Regions from separate parts of the Streptomyces sp. NBC_01689 genome, predicted to be linked through region 2. Evidence: riboswitches for the same ligand, from Rfam matches in the RefSeq annotation. Region 2 holds a riboswitch; the other holds the start of a gene.
The links. A riboswitch is a leader RNA that binds a small molecule or an ion and turns the genes downstream of it on or off. The one in region 2 is predicted to bind cobalamin.
Positions count from the first base shown of each region.

Region 1: linked by a shared signal. The riboswitch ahead of OG776_RS31210 (cobalamin biosynthesis protein) and the one ahead of metE (5-methyltetrahydropteroyltriglutamate--homocysteine S-methyltransferase) in region 2 are both predicted to bind cobalamin.

Region 1 is NZ_CP109592.1:7,302,253-7,308,165, forward strand. It holds gene cobN (cobaltochelatase subunit CobN) at 1-1,208, opposite strand, end outside; gene OG776_RS31205 (cobyric acid synthase) at 1,205-2,713, opposite strand; gene OG776_RS31210 (cobalamin biosynthesis protein) at 2,710-3,681, opposite strand; cobalamin riboswitch at 3,789-3,929, opposite strand; gene OG776_RS31215 (hypothetical protein) at 4,118-4,342, opposite strand; gene OG776_RS31220 (inorganic phosphate transporter) at 4,355-5,596, opposite strand; gene OG776_RS31225 (lysozyme) at 5,775-5,913, opposite strand, start outside.
Region 2 is NZ_CP109592.1:8,891,082-8,896,994, reverse strand. It holds gene OG776_RS38200 (methylmalonyl-CoA mutase subunit beta) at 1-252, shown strand, start outside; gene scpA (methylmalonyl-CoA mutase) at 252-2,423, shown strand; gene meaB (methylmalonyl Co-A mutase-associated GTPase MeaB) at 2,429-3,415, shown strand; cobalamin riboswitch at 3,648-3,868, shown strand; gene metE (5-methyltetrahydropteroyltriglutamate--homocysteine S-methyltransferase) at 4,031-5,913, shown strand, end outside.

The sequences.
Region 1 (5,913 bases), 1.6 Mb from region 2:
GCCAGCTGTTCCTCGGTGAGCCACTCGACGTCATGACCCCCGGCGGCGATGAGGCGGTGGATCAACTCGTCGCCGTTGTCGGGGTATTCGGTGAGGGAGTAGCCGGCGTCCCGCAGCGCGTCCAGGACCCGTACGGCGGAGGCGGGTGTGTCGAGGCCCACCGCGTTGCCGACCCGCGAGTGCTTGGTCGGGTAGGCGGTGAAGACCAGCGCCAGCTTCTTCTCCGCGTTCGGCTTGTGTCCCAGCCGGGCGTGCCGCACGGCGATCCCGGCGACCCGCGCGGCCCGTTCGGGATCGGCCATGTACACGGGGACCTCGTCGGGACCCTGCTCCTTGAAGGAGAACGGCACCGTGACGAGCCGTCCGTCGAACTCCGGGATGGCGACCTGCATCGCCGCGTCCATGGGGGACAGGGCGGCGTCCGACTCCTCCCAGGCCCGCTGCGACGAGGTCAGGCAGAGCCCCTGCAGCACCGGGACGTCGAGATCGGCGAGGGCGCCGATGTCCCAGGCCTCGTCGTCGCCGCCCGCGGACGCTTCCGAGGCGTGCGTGCCGCCGGCCGCGAGCACGGTGGCCACCAGCGCGTCGGTCCGGCCGAGGAGCTCGTACAGACCGCTGTCGGCGCCGCGCAGTGAACCGCAGTACACGGCGAGGGCATTGGCGCCGCGCGCTTCGATCGCGTCGCACAGCGTGTCCACGAAGGCGGTGTTCCCGGCCAGTTGGTGGGCCCGGTAGAAGAGCACCCCGACGGTCGGGCGGCCCTCGACGAACTCGCGCTCGCCGTGGACGCCGTACTCGGGCATCGCGCGCGGCTCCTCGAAACCCTCACCGGTGAGCAGCACGGTGTCGGAGAGGAACCGGGCCAGTTCGGTGAGGTTCTCCGGCCCGCCCTCGACCAGATAGCGCAGCGCCTCGGCGACCACACCGGCCGGCACCGAGGACTCGGCCATCAGCTCGGCGTCCGGGACGGACTCGCCGCCGAGGAGCACGGTCGGGACGCCGGACGCCCGGAGGAACGCGAGACCCTCCTCCCAGGCCCGCTTCCCGCCCAGCAGCCGCACGACGGCGACGTCCGCGCCCTCGACGAGCCGGGGGAGTTCCTCGCCCACCTCCACCCGGGTCGGGTTCCCGATCCGGTACGGGGCGCCGGAGGCACGCGCCGCCAGCAGATCGGTGTCGGCGGTCGACAACAACAACACTGTGCTCATGCGGGCGCTCCCGGTGGAATGAAGGGCAGTCCTTGCGGCGCGCCCGACTCGATGAGCCGCCACAGCGCGTCCGTGTCCGCGTGTTCCTCGATCAGATCGCCGAGCCGGTCGAGCTGCTCCTCGCGCAGCGCCCCGAACGACGTGTCGGCGGCCGGTACGAAGCGGCGGCCCGCGGCGGCCGCCACCTCGCGCAGAAAGGCCCGCCGGAAGCCGTCCGACTCCAGCGAACCGTGCCAGTGGGTGCCCAGGACGGCACCCACGCGGCAGCCGTCCAGGAAGGGTTCGCCACCGGTCACCTCGGCGACGCCGTGATGGATCTCGTACCCCTCGACGGGTTCGCCGAGCGCCTCGCCGGACGGGCGGGCGAGGGTCTTCTCGCGTGCGAAACGCACCCGCACCGGGAGCAGTCCGAGACCCTCGACGGCGCCTTCCCGGGACTCCACCTCGTCCTCGATGAGTTCGCCGAGGATCTGGAAGCCGCCGCAGATCCCGAGCACGGGACGGCCGTCCCGCGCCCGGCGCCGGACGGCCTCCGCGAGCCCGCGTTCCCGCAGCCAGCGCAGCGCCGCCACCGTGCCCCGGGTGCCGGGAAGGACGACGAGGTCGGCGTCGGCCAGTTCCGCGGGCCGGTCCACGAACCGTACGACCACGCCGGGTTCGGCGGCCAGGGCGTCCAGGTCCGTGAAGTTGGACATGAGGGGGACCGCGCAGACCGCGACGCGCAGGACGTCCTCGCCGACCGGTCCGGCGACCGCCGACTCCCGTACGGCACCCCGCAGGGAGACCGCCATCCCGTCCTCCTCGTCGATCCCCAGACCGTGCCGGAAGGGCAGGACCCCGTACGTACGGCGTCCGGTGAGGTCCTCGAGCATGTCGAGCCCGGGTTCCAGCAGGGACACGTCGCCGCGGAACTTGTTGACCAGGAACCCGGCGACGAGCCGCTGGTCCTCGGGGGACAACAGCGCGACTGTCCCGAAGAACGAGGCGAACACACCGCCGCGGTCGATGTCACCGACGACGAGCACCGGCAGCCCCGCGTTGCGGGCGATCCCCATGTTCACGATGTCGGTCCGCCGCAGATTGATCTCGGCAGGACTGCCGGCCCCCTCACAGATCACCGCGTCATACGTGCCCCGCAACTCGGCGAGGCAGTCCAGCACGGTGCCCAGGAGCTGTTGTTGGCGGCCGCCGTGGTAGCCGCGGGCGGTCATCTCGCCCACCGGTCTGCCCATCAGCACGACCTGACTGCTGCGGTCGCTGCCCGGCTTGAGCAGCACGGGATTCATGAGCGCGGTCGGTTCCACCCGGGCGGCCTGCGCCTGCATGGCCTGCGCGCGCCCGATCTCCGCACCCCCGCGGGTCACGAAGGAGTTCAGGGACATGTTCTGCGCCTTGAAGGGCGCGACCTTGACGCCCTGCCGCACCAGCCACCGGCAGATCCCCGCCGTCACGACGCTCTTGCCGGCGTCCGAGGTGGTGCCGGCGACGAGAAGACCGCCGCTCATGTCGTACGCCCCTTCGGGAGAGGTCCGCCGGCGCGCACGCGCCCGGCCAGCAGTCGCCCCGCGGCACTCACGCCGAGGGCGAGCCAGCCGACGCGCCGCGAGAGCCGTACGGCACGTTCGATGTCGGCGACGTGCACGGGACGCCCGCCGCCGTTGAGGACGGGCCGGTGCTCGACCCGGCCCGCGTACGAGAGGGTCCCGCCGAGCCGCACCCCGAGGGAGCCCGCGAACGAGGCTTCCACCGGACCGGCGTTGGGGCTCGGGTGCCGGCGGGCGTCGGCGCGCCAGGCGCGTGCCGCCCCGCGCGGGTCGCCGCCGGCGACCGTGGCGAGCGCCGCGGTCAGCCGCGCGCCCGGCCAGCCGGCGACGTCGTCGAGGCGCGCGGAGGCCCAGCCGTAGCGCAGGTATCTGGCGGATCTGTGCCCCACCATGGCGTCCAGCGTGTTGACGGCACGGAACGCGACCAGTCCGGGCACCCCGCCGACGGCGCCCCACACCAGGGCGCCCACCACGGCGTCGGAGGTGTTCTCGGCGACGGACTCGACGACCGCCCGCGCGATGCCGTCGCGGTCCAGTGCCTGCGGGTCGCGTCCGCACAGGTGCGGCAGCCGGGCGCGGGCGGCCTCGACGTCGCCGGCGCCGAGCGCGGCACCGATCGCCCGTGCCTCGCGCCCGAGGGAGGTGCCCCCGACGACGGCCCAAGTGGCGGCGGCCGTCAGGGCGATGGAAGCGGCGGGGGAACGGCGTACGCCACGGCTCGCGAGCGCGGCGAGGACTCCGGCGCCTCCGGCGCAGACGGTGGTGTGCAGCGCTCCCCACCCGCGGTGGTCGCGCCACAGCAACCGCTCCACGGCTCCCGCGGTCCGTCCGAACACGGCGACCGGATGGCCCCGGCGGGGATCGCCGAGCAGCAGGTCGCCGAGGAGGCCCGCGCCGGCGCCGTACGCGAAGACGCGATCGGCACGCACGGGGTCAGCCGGCCGTGCGGTGGAGCGTGACCCTCGTACTCAGCAATACCGGCAACGGGCAGCCGCGCATGGCGATATGTCCTCACTCAGGGTGTCCACGCCCTGGTTCGACGAGACCGGCGCTGAGAGTTCCTGGCTCCCGGGGAGTTCTCTCCCCGGTCACAGTGGCGGGACCGCGCCGGATTCTCACCGGCTTCCTCTTCTGTCGCCGTACTTGGCCCCGGCAGTCCACCACGGGTCGCGGGACCCGTCAACTTGCCGTTGACCTGCGAGGGGAGAGTGTGCGAAGGCCCACACGGCGCGGGGCGGGGGAGGACGTGCGCACGGGGTGCGGGAGGGCGTACACGTGGGGTGCGGGACGTCGCTCCGTCCCGCACCCCAGGTGAAGTGCCGCCCGTTTCGGGCTGTTTACCGGCGCGCCGTCACCGGCGCCCGGTCACTTGCCGACGATGAGATAGATCCCGTAGGCCACCGCCGCGGCGCACGCGGCGAAGCACACGTACGCGCCGGTGACCGCGAGAGCGGCCGAACCGCCCCGGGCGGGCGCGGACTCACGCTTGGTGAGGCCGACGATGCCGAGGGTGAAGAGGCCGACGAGGGCCACGGTGACCACGAGGCTGACTCCGAAGACGGAGGCGAGGGCTGCCCAGTCGATGTTCATGGGGTTCTGTCCTTACACCGTGGCCGGGCGGGTGGGCTCCGCGTCCGGGGCCGGGATGGTGGTCTTCAGATCACCGGACAGGTCTCCGGTGACGGGGCCCGCGGGCGGCGGGGTGACCGCGGCCATCGCGGTGGTGACGACGCCGGCCGGCTCGGTGGCCTCGTTGACGTTGTCGACGGTGACCGGCTGGCGGCGGGACAGCGTCCAGATGACGCCGGCGCCGGCGACCAGGAGCGCGCCGGTGAGGACGATGCCCCAGGTGCCCTGCTTGGTCAGGAACTCGGCCGCGGCACCGGCCAGTCCGGCGGCCGGCAGGGTCAGGCCCCAGGCGACGAACATCCGGGTCGCGGTCGACCAGCGGACGACCCCGCCCTTGCGGCCGAGACCCGAGCCCATCACGGCACCCGAGCAGACCTGGGTGGTGGAGAGGGAGAAGCCGATGTGGGAGGAGGCCAGGATGGCCGTCGCGGCGCTGGTCTGGGCGGCGAAGCCCTGCTGCGGCGCGAGGTCGGTCAGCCCCTTGCCCATCGTGCGGATGATGCGCCAGCCGCCCAGGTAGGTGCCGAGCGCGATGGCGGTACCGGCCGAGACGATGACCCAGGTGGGAGGGTTCGAGCCGGGGGCGATCACGCCGCCGGTGACCAGGGCGAGGGTGATGATGCCCATCGTCTTCTGCGCGTCGTTCGTGCCGTGCGCCAGCGAGACCAGACCGGCGGAGGCGATCTGGCCGGCGCGGTACCCCTTGGCGGTGGCCCGCTGGTCGGCGCGGCCGCCGATCCGGTAGGTCAGCCGGGTGGCCAGCATCGCGGCGAGTCCGGCCACGACGGGCGCGGCGACCGCGGGGATCAGGACCTTGGTGACGACGGTCGAGCCGTTCACCGACGACCAGCCGGCGGACATGACCGCGGCGCCTATCAGGCCGCCGAACAGGGCGTGGGAGGAGCTGGAGGGCAGACCCAGGAGCCAGGTCAGCAGATTCCAGAGGATGGCGCCGACGAGCGCCGCGAAGATCACTTCGGTGCGGATGCCCTCTTCGTTGATGAGTCCACCGGAGATCGTCTTGGCGACCTCCACGGAGAGGAACGCACCGACGAGGTTCAGCACGGCGGACATGGCCACCGCCGTCTTGGGCTTCAGAGCGCCGGTCGAGATGGTCGTCGCCATCGCGTTGGCAGTGTCGTGGAAACCGTTCGTGAAATCGAACACGAGAGCGGTGACGATCACGATTCCGAGGAGGAGCGTGATGTGTTCCATTTACCCAGGCTTCTGTTTGACGTCAGTGGCACGTGGACCGTAGGCAACCTGAGTGAACGGAAGATGAACTGAGGCGGGCTTAGGGGTGTATCCAACCGCGGATCCGCCCTCCGTTTGCCTCCGGGGGAGGTGAGGGTCGGGACCCTTGGTTCGAACGAAGGCGGAATAGCGGGCTCCGCTAGCCCTTCGCGAGCCTCTTCAGCCGGCTCGTGGACCCGTTGAAGAGATTCTGGTCACCCGGCAGGGCGCCGTGGTTGTCGTACTGCCAGAACGTCCACGCCGACCAGCCGCCCGGCAGCACGCCGATGTCCGACGAG
Region 2 (5,913 bases):
CCGGTCACCGGGGAGCCCACTGCCGAGGCGTTCCGCGCCGCCGGTGCCACCGAGGTCTGTCTGTGCTCCAGCGACGCGCTGTACGAGGAACAGGCCGAAGCGGCGGCCGCGATGCTCAGATCGGCGGGCGCGCGGCAGGTGTTCCTCGCCGGGCGCCCCGGGCAGTACACCGATGTCGACGCGTACGTGTTCGCGGGCTGCGACGCCGTGGACGTACTGACCACCACCCTCGACCGCATGGGAGTGTCCTGATGGGAATCCCCGACTTCACCGGGATCGAACTGGGGACGCCCACCGCCGAGGGCGGTGCCGACGAGTGGCGCGCCGCCGTCAAGGGGGCGTCCGGAGGCGACGACCTGCTCTGGGAGACGCCCGAGGCCATCGCGGTCAAGCCGCTGTACACCGGCCGTGACCTGGAGGGCCTGGACTTCCTCGGCACCTACCCGGGCATCGCGCCGTATCTGCGCGGCCCCTACCCGACGATGTACGTGAACCAGCCCTGGACGATCCGCCAGTACGCGGGCTTCTCCACCGCCGAGGAGTCCAACGCGTTCTACCGGCGCAATCTGGCGGCCGGTCAGAAGGGCCTCTCCGTCGCCTTCGACCTGCCGACCCACCGCGGCTACGACAGCGACCACCCGCGGGTGACCGGTGACGTCGGCATGGCGGGTGTCGCCATCGACTCCATCTACGACATGCGGCAGCTCTTCGACGGCATTCCGCTGGACAGGATGACGGTGTCGATGACGATGAACGGCGCGGTGCTGCCCGTGCTGGCGCTGTACATCGTGGCCGCCGAGGAACAGGGTGTCCCGCCGGAGAAGCTGGCCGGGACCATCCAGAACGACATCCTCAAGGAGTTCATGGTCCGCAACACCTACATCTATCCGCCGAAGCCGTCGATGCGGATCATCTCCGACATCTTCGCCTTCACCTCCCAGCGGATGCCGCGCTACAACTCCATCTCCATCTCCGGGTACCACATCCAGGAGGCGGGCGCGACGGCCGACCTGGAGCTGGCCTACACCCTCGCGGACGGCGTGGAGTACCTGCGGGCCGGGCAGGAGGCGGGTCTGGACGTGGACGCGTTCGCGCCCCGGCTCTCGTTCTTCTGGGCGATCGGCATGAACTTCTTCATGGAGATCGCCAAGATGCGGGCGGCCCGGCTGCTGTGGGCCAAGCTGGTCAAGCAGTTCGACCCGAAGAACGCCAAGTCCCTCTCCCTGCGCACGCATTCGCAGACCTCCGGCTGGTCGCTCACCGCGCAGGACGTGTTCAACAACGTGACGCGCACCTGTGTCGAGGCGATGGCGGCCACCCAGGGCCACACCCAGTCGCTGCACACCAACGCCCTCGACGAGGCGCTCGCCCTGCCCACCGACTTCTCGGCACGGATCGCCCGCAACACCCAGCTGCTGATCCAGCAGGAGTCGGGCACCACGCGGGTGATCGACCCGTGGGGCGGCAGCGCGTACGTGGAGAAGCTGACCTACGACCTGGCGCGCCGCGCCTGGCAGCACATCCAGGAGGTCGAGGCGGCGGGCGGCATGGCGCAGGCCATCGACGCGGGCATCCCGAAGCTCCGGGTGGAGGAGGCCGCTGCCCGCACCCAGGCCCGGATCGACTCGGGCCGTCAGCCGGTCATCGGCGTCAACAAGTACCGGGTCGACAGCGACGAGCAGATCGACGTCCTCAAGGTCGACAACTCCTCCGTACGGACCCAGCAGATCGAGAAGCTGCGGCGGCTGCGCGCGGAGCGCGACGAGGCCGCGTGCCAGGACTCGCTGCGGGCGCTGACGGCGGCGGCCGCCGGCACCGGCAACCTGCTGGAGCTGGCGGTGAACGCGGCCCGCGCCAAGGCGACCGTCGGGGAGATCTCCGACGCCCTGGAGAAGGTGTACGGGCGGCACGCGAGCCAGATCCGTACGATCTCGGGTGTGTACCGCAACGAAGCAGGCGAGTCGCCTTCCGTGGATCGCACCCGCACGCGGGTGGACGCCTTCGAGGAGTCCGAGGGCCGACGGCCGCGCATCCTGGTGGCCAAGATGGGCCAGGACGGCCATGACCGCGGACAGAAGGTCATCGCCACCGCCTTCGCCGACCTCGGCTTCGACGTGGACGTCGGCCCGCTGTTCCAGACCCCGGCCGAGGTCGCGCGGCAGGCCGTGGAGGCCGACGTGCACATCGTCGGGGTGTCCTCGCTGGCGGCCGGGCACCTCACCCTGGTCCCGGCGCTGCGCGAGCAGCTCGCCGAGGAGGGGCGCGAGGACATCATGATCGTGGTGGGCGGGGTGATTCCCCCGCAGGACGTACCGACCCTCCTGGAGATGGGCGCGGCGGCCGTCTTCCCGCCGGGAACGGTGATCCCGGACGCGGCGTACGACCTGGTGGAGCGGCTGGCCACCGGTCTCGGACACGGCTGAGGGCCATGGCGATCGACCTGGACTCCTATGTGAAGGGCGTACTCGACGGGAAGCGCGCGTACATCGCGCGGGCCATCACTCTCGTCGAGTCCACCCGGGCCGACCACCGGTCCCTGGCACAGGCCCTGCTCACCGAGTTGTTGCCGCGCGGCGGCAACGCCCGGCGCATCGGCATCACCGGGGTGCCCGGGGTGGGCAAGTCGACCTTCATCGACGCGCTCGGCACCCTGCTCACCTCGCTGGGCCACCGGGTCGCGGTGCTCGCCGTGGACCCGTCGTCGACCCGTACGGGCGGTTCGATCCTGGGTGACAAGACCCGGATGGAGCGCCTGGCGGTGGACCCCGCCGCTTTCGTGCGGCCTTCCCCCACCGCCGGCACGCTCGGCGGCGTGGCGAAGGCGACGCGCGAGTCGATGGTCGTGATGGAGGCGGCCGGCTACGACGTGATCCTGGTCGAGACGGTGGGCGTCGGCCAGTCGGAGACGGCGGTGGCGAACATGGTCGACTCCTTCCTGCTGCTCACGCTGGCCCGCACCGGCGACCAGCTGCAGGGCATCAAGAAGGGCGTCCTGGAGCTCGCGGACGTGATCACCGTCAACAAGGCGGACGGCCCGCACGAGCGTGACGCGCGGTCCGCGGCACGGGAGTTGGCGGGCGCCCTCCGGCTGATGCACCCGGTGGACGCGGCCTGGACGCCGCCCGTGCTGAGTTGCAGCGCCCGCGAGTCGACCGGTCTGGACACCGTCTGGGAACGGCTCGAACAGCACCGCGCGCTGCTCGAGTCGACCGGCCGCCTCGCCGCCAAGCGCCGCGACCAGCAGGTCGACTGGACGTGGACGATGGTCCGTGACGAGCTCCTCGGCCGCCTGCACGCGGATCCCGCGGTACGGGCCCTCACGCCCTCCCTGGAACAGCAGGTACGGGACGGGGAGTTGACGGCCACGCTGGCCGCCGAACGCATCCTGGGCGCCTTCGGCGGCGCGACGGACTGACCCGGCTCGGCAGCACTCCGCCCGTGTCCGACGGACCCCGGTGCCGTATCCCTACGACGGACCCCGGTGCCGTATCCGTGTATCCGTACGTCGGACCCCGGCACCGTGTCCGTACGAAGGCCACGGTGCACGCCCGCGCCGTCCTCCGGCGCGCCCGGGCGGAGCACGTCCGGTGTCCCATGTCACCGTCCGCGATGTGAGCCGCTCCCGCCGCGGGAGCGCGTCGCCCTCTAGGCTGGCCCGTGCAGCTGGTTCGCCCCGTCCGCCAGGCGGGATGCGTCGTAAGAGGGAACCCGGTGGAAATCCGGGACTGCCCCGCAGCGGTGAGCGGGAACGACCGCCGTCATACGCACTGGGCCCGACCGGGCCCGGGAAGCGACGGCCAGTAGGTGGACTCCCTCCGGGGAGGCCGTGCCCGCGAGTCCGAAGACCTGCCCGTTGCCCGCACGCGACCGCTCGCGCGCGGACATCCCGGTGACCTCGTGGGCGGGTCGGCGTACATACCGGCGGACAGCCCTGCCTCCTGGTGCGGGCGGTCTCCGTCCGGTTCGTCATCCCTTCGCGCGCACGTCCCGTCCCCGGGATCTCAGGAGACATCTCGCGAAGGAGATATCCGTGACAGCCAAGCCCGCGACCGCGGCGGCACGCGCCACCGTGTACGGCTACCCCCGCCAAGGTCCCGACCGTGAGCTGAAGAAGGCCGTGGAGGGCTGCTGGAAGGGCCGGACCACGGCCGACGCCCTCCGGGAGACCGCCGCCGGTCTGCGCCGCTCGAACTGGCGGCACCTGACGGAATCCGGCATCCACGAGGTGCCCACCGGCGACTTCTCGTACTACGACCACGTCCTAGACACCACGGTCATGGTCGGCGCGATCCCCGAGCGGCACCGCAAGGCCGTCGAAGCCGACCCCCTCGACGGGTACTTCGCGATGGCGCGCGGCACCCAGGACGTGGCGCCGCTGGAGATGACCAAGTGGTTCGACACCAATTACCACTACCTGGTCCCGGAGTTGGGGCCGGACACGGTGTTCAGGACCGACTCCGCCCAGCAGGTCGGGCAGCTTCGGGAGGCGGTCGCCCTGGGGCTCGCGGCCCGGCCCGTCCTCGTCGGCCCGGTCACCTATCTCCTGCTCGCCAAGCCCGCGCCCGGTGTCGACCCGGACTTCGAGCCGCTCACCCTGCTGGACCGGCTGCTGCCCGTGTACGCCGAGGTGCTCGCCGACCTGCGCGCGGCGGGGGCCGAGTGGGTTCAACTCGACGAGCCCGCCCTGGTCCAGGACCGCACCGCGGCCGAACTCGACGCCGCCGCACGCGCGTACCGCGGCCTCGGCGCGTCGGACGACCGTCCGAAGCTGCTGCTCGCCTCGTACTTCGACCGGCTCGGCGACGCACTGCCCGTCCTGGCCAGGACCCCCGTGGACGGCCTGGCACTGGACTTCACCGGCGCGGCCGCCGCCAACCTCGACGCCCTGGCCGCGGTGGGCGGGCTCCCCGGAAAGCGTCTGGTCGCCGGGGTGGTCGACGGCCGCAACATCTGGGTCAACGATCTGGCGAAGTCCCTCGGCACCCTGGGCACCCTGCTCGGGCTCGCCGACCGGGTGGACGTCTCCGCCTCCTGCTCACTCCTGCACGTCCCGCTCGACGCGTCCGTGGAACGGGACATCGACCCCCAGATCCTGCGCTGGCTCGCCTTCGCCCGCCAGAAGACGGCGGAGATCGCCCTCCTCGCCAGGGGCCTCGCCCGGGGCACCGGCGCCATCGCCGCCGAACTGGCCGCCAACCGGGCCGACCTCGCCTCCCGCGCCGCCTCCGTGATCACCCATGACGGCGCCGTACGGGCCAGGGCGGCCGCGGTCACCGACGCCGACGGCCACCGCTCCCTGCCGTACGCCGAGCGGGCCGCCGCCCAGCGCGCCCGACTCGGTCTTCCGCTGCTGCCGACCACCACGATCGGTTCCTTCCCGCAGACCACCGAGTTGCGCACGGCCCGCGCCGAACTGCGCGGCCGGCGGCTCGACACCGACGGGTACGAGGAGCGGGTCAGGAACGAGATCCGGCAGGTGATCTCCTTCCAGGAGGAGGCCGGTCTCGACGTCTTCGTGCACGGCGAGGCCGAACGCAACGACATGGTCCAGTACTTCGCCGAACAGCTCACGGGCTACCTCGCCACGCGGCACGGGTGGGTCCAGTCGTACGGCACCCGTCACGTCCGTCCGCCGATCCTGGCCGGCGACGTCTCCCGGCCCGAACCGATGACCGTGCGCTGGACGACGTACGCGCAGTCGCTCACCACCAAGCCGGTCAAGGGCATGCTCACCGGCCCGGTGACCATGCTCGCGTGGTCCTTCGTCCGTGACGACCAGCCGCTCGGCGACACCGCCCGCCAGGTCGCGCTCGCCCTGCGCGACGAGGTCCAGGACCTGGAAGCCGCGGGTACCCCGGTCATCCAGGTCGACGAACCCGCGCTGCGCGAGACCCTGCCCCTGCGCGCGGCCGA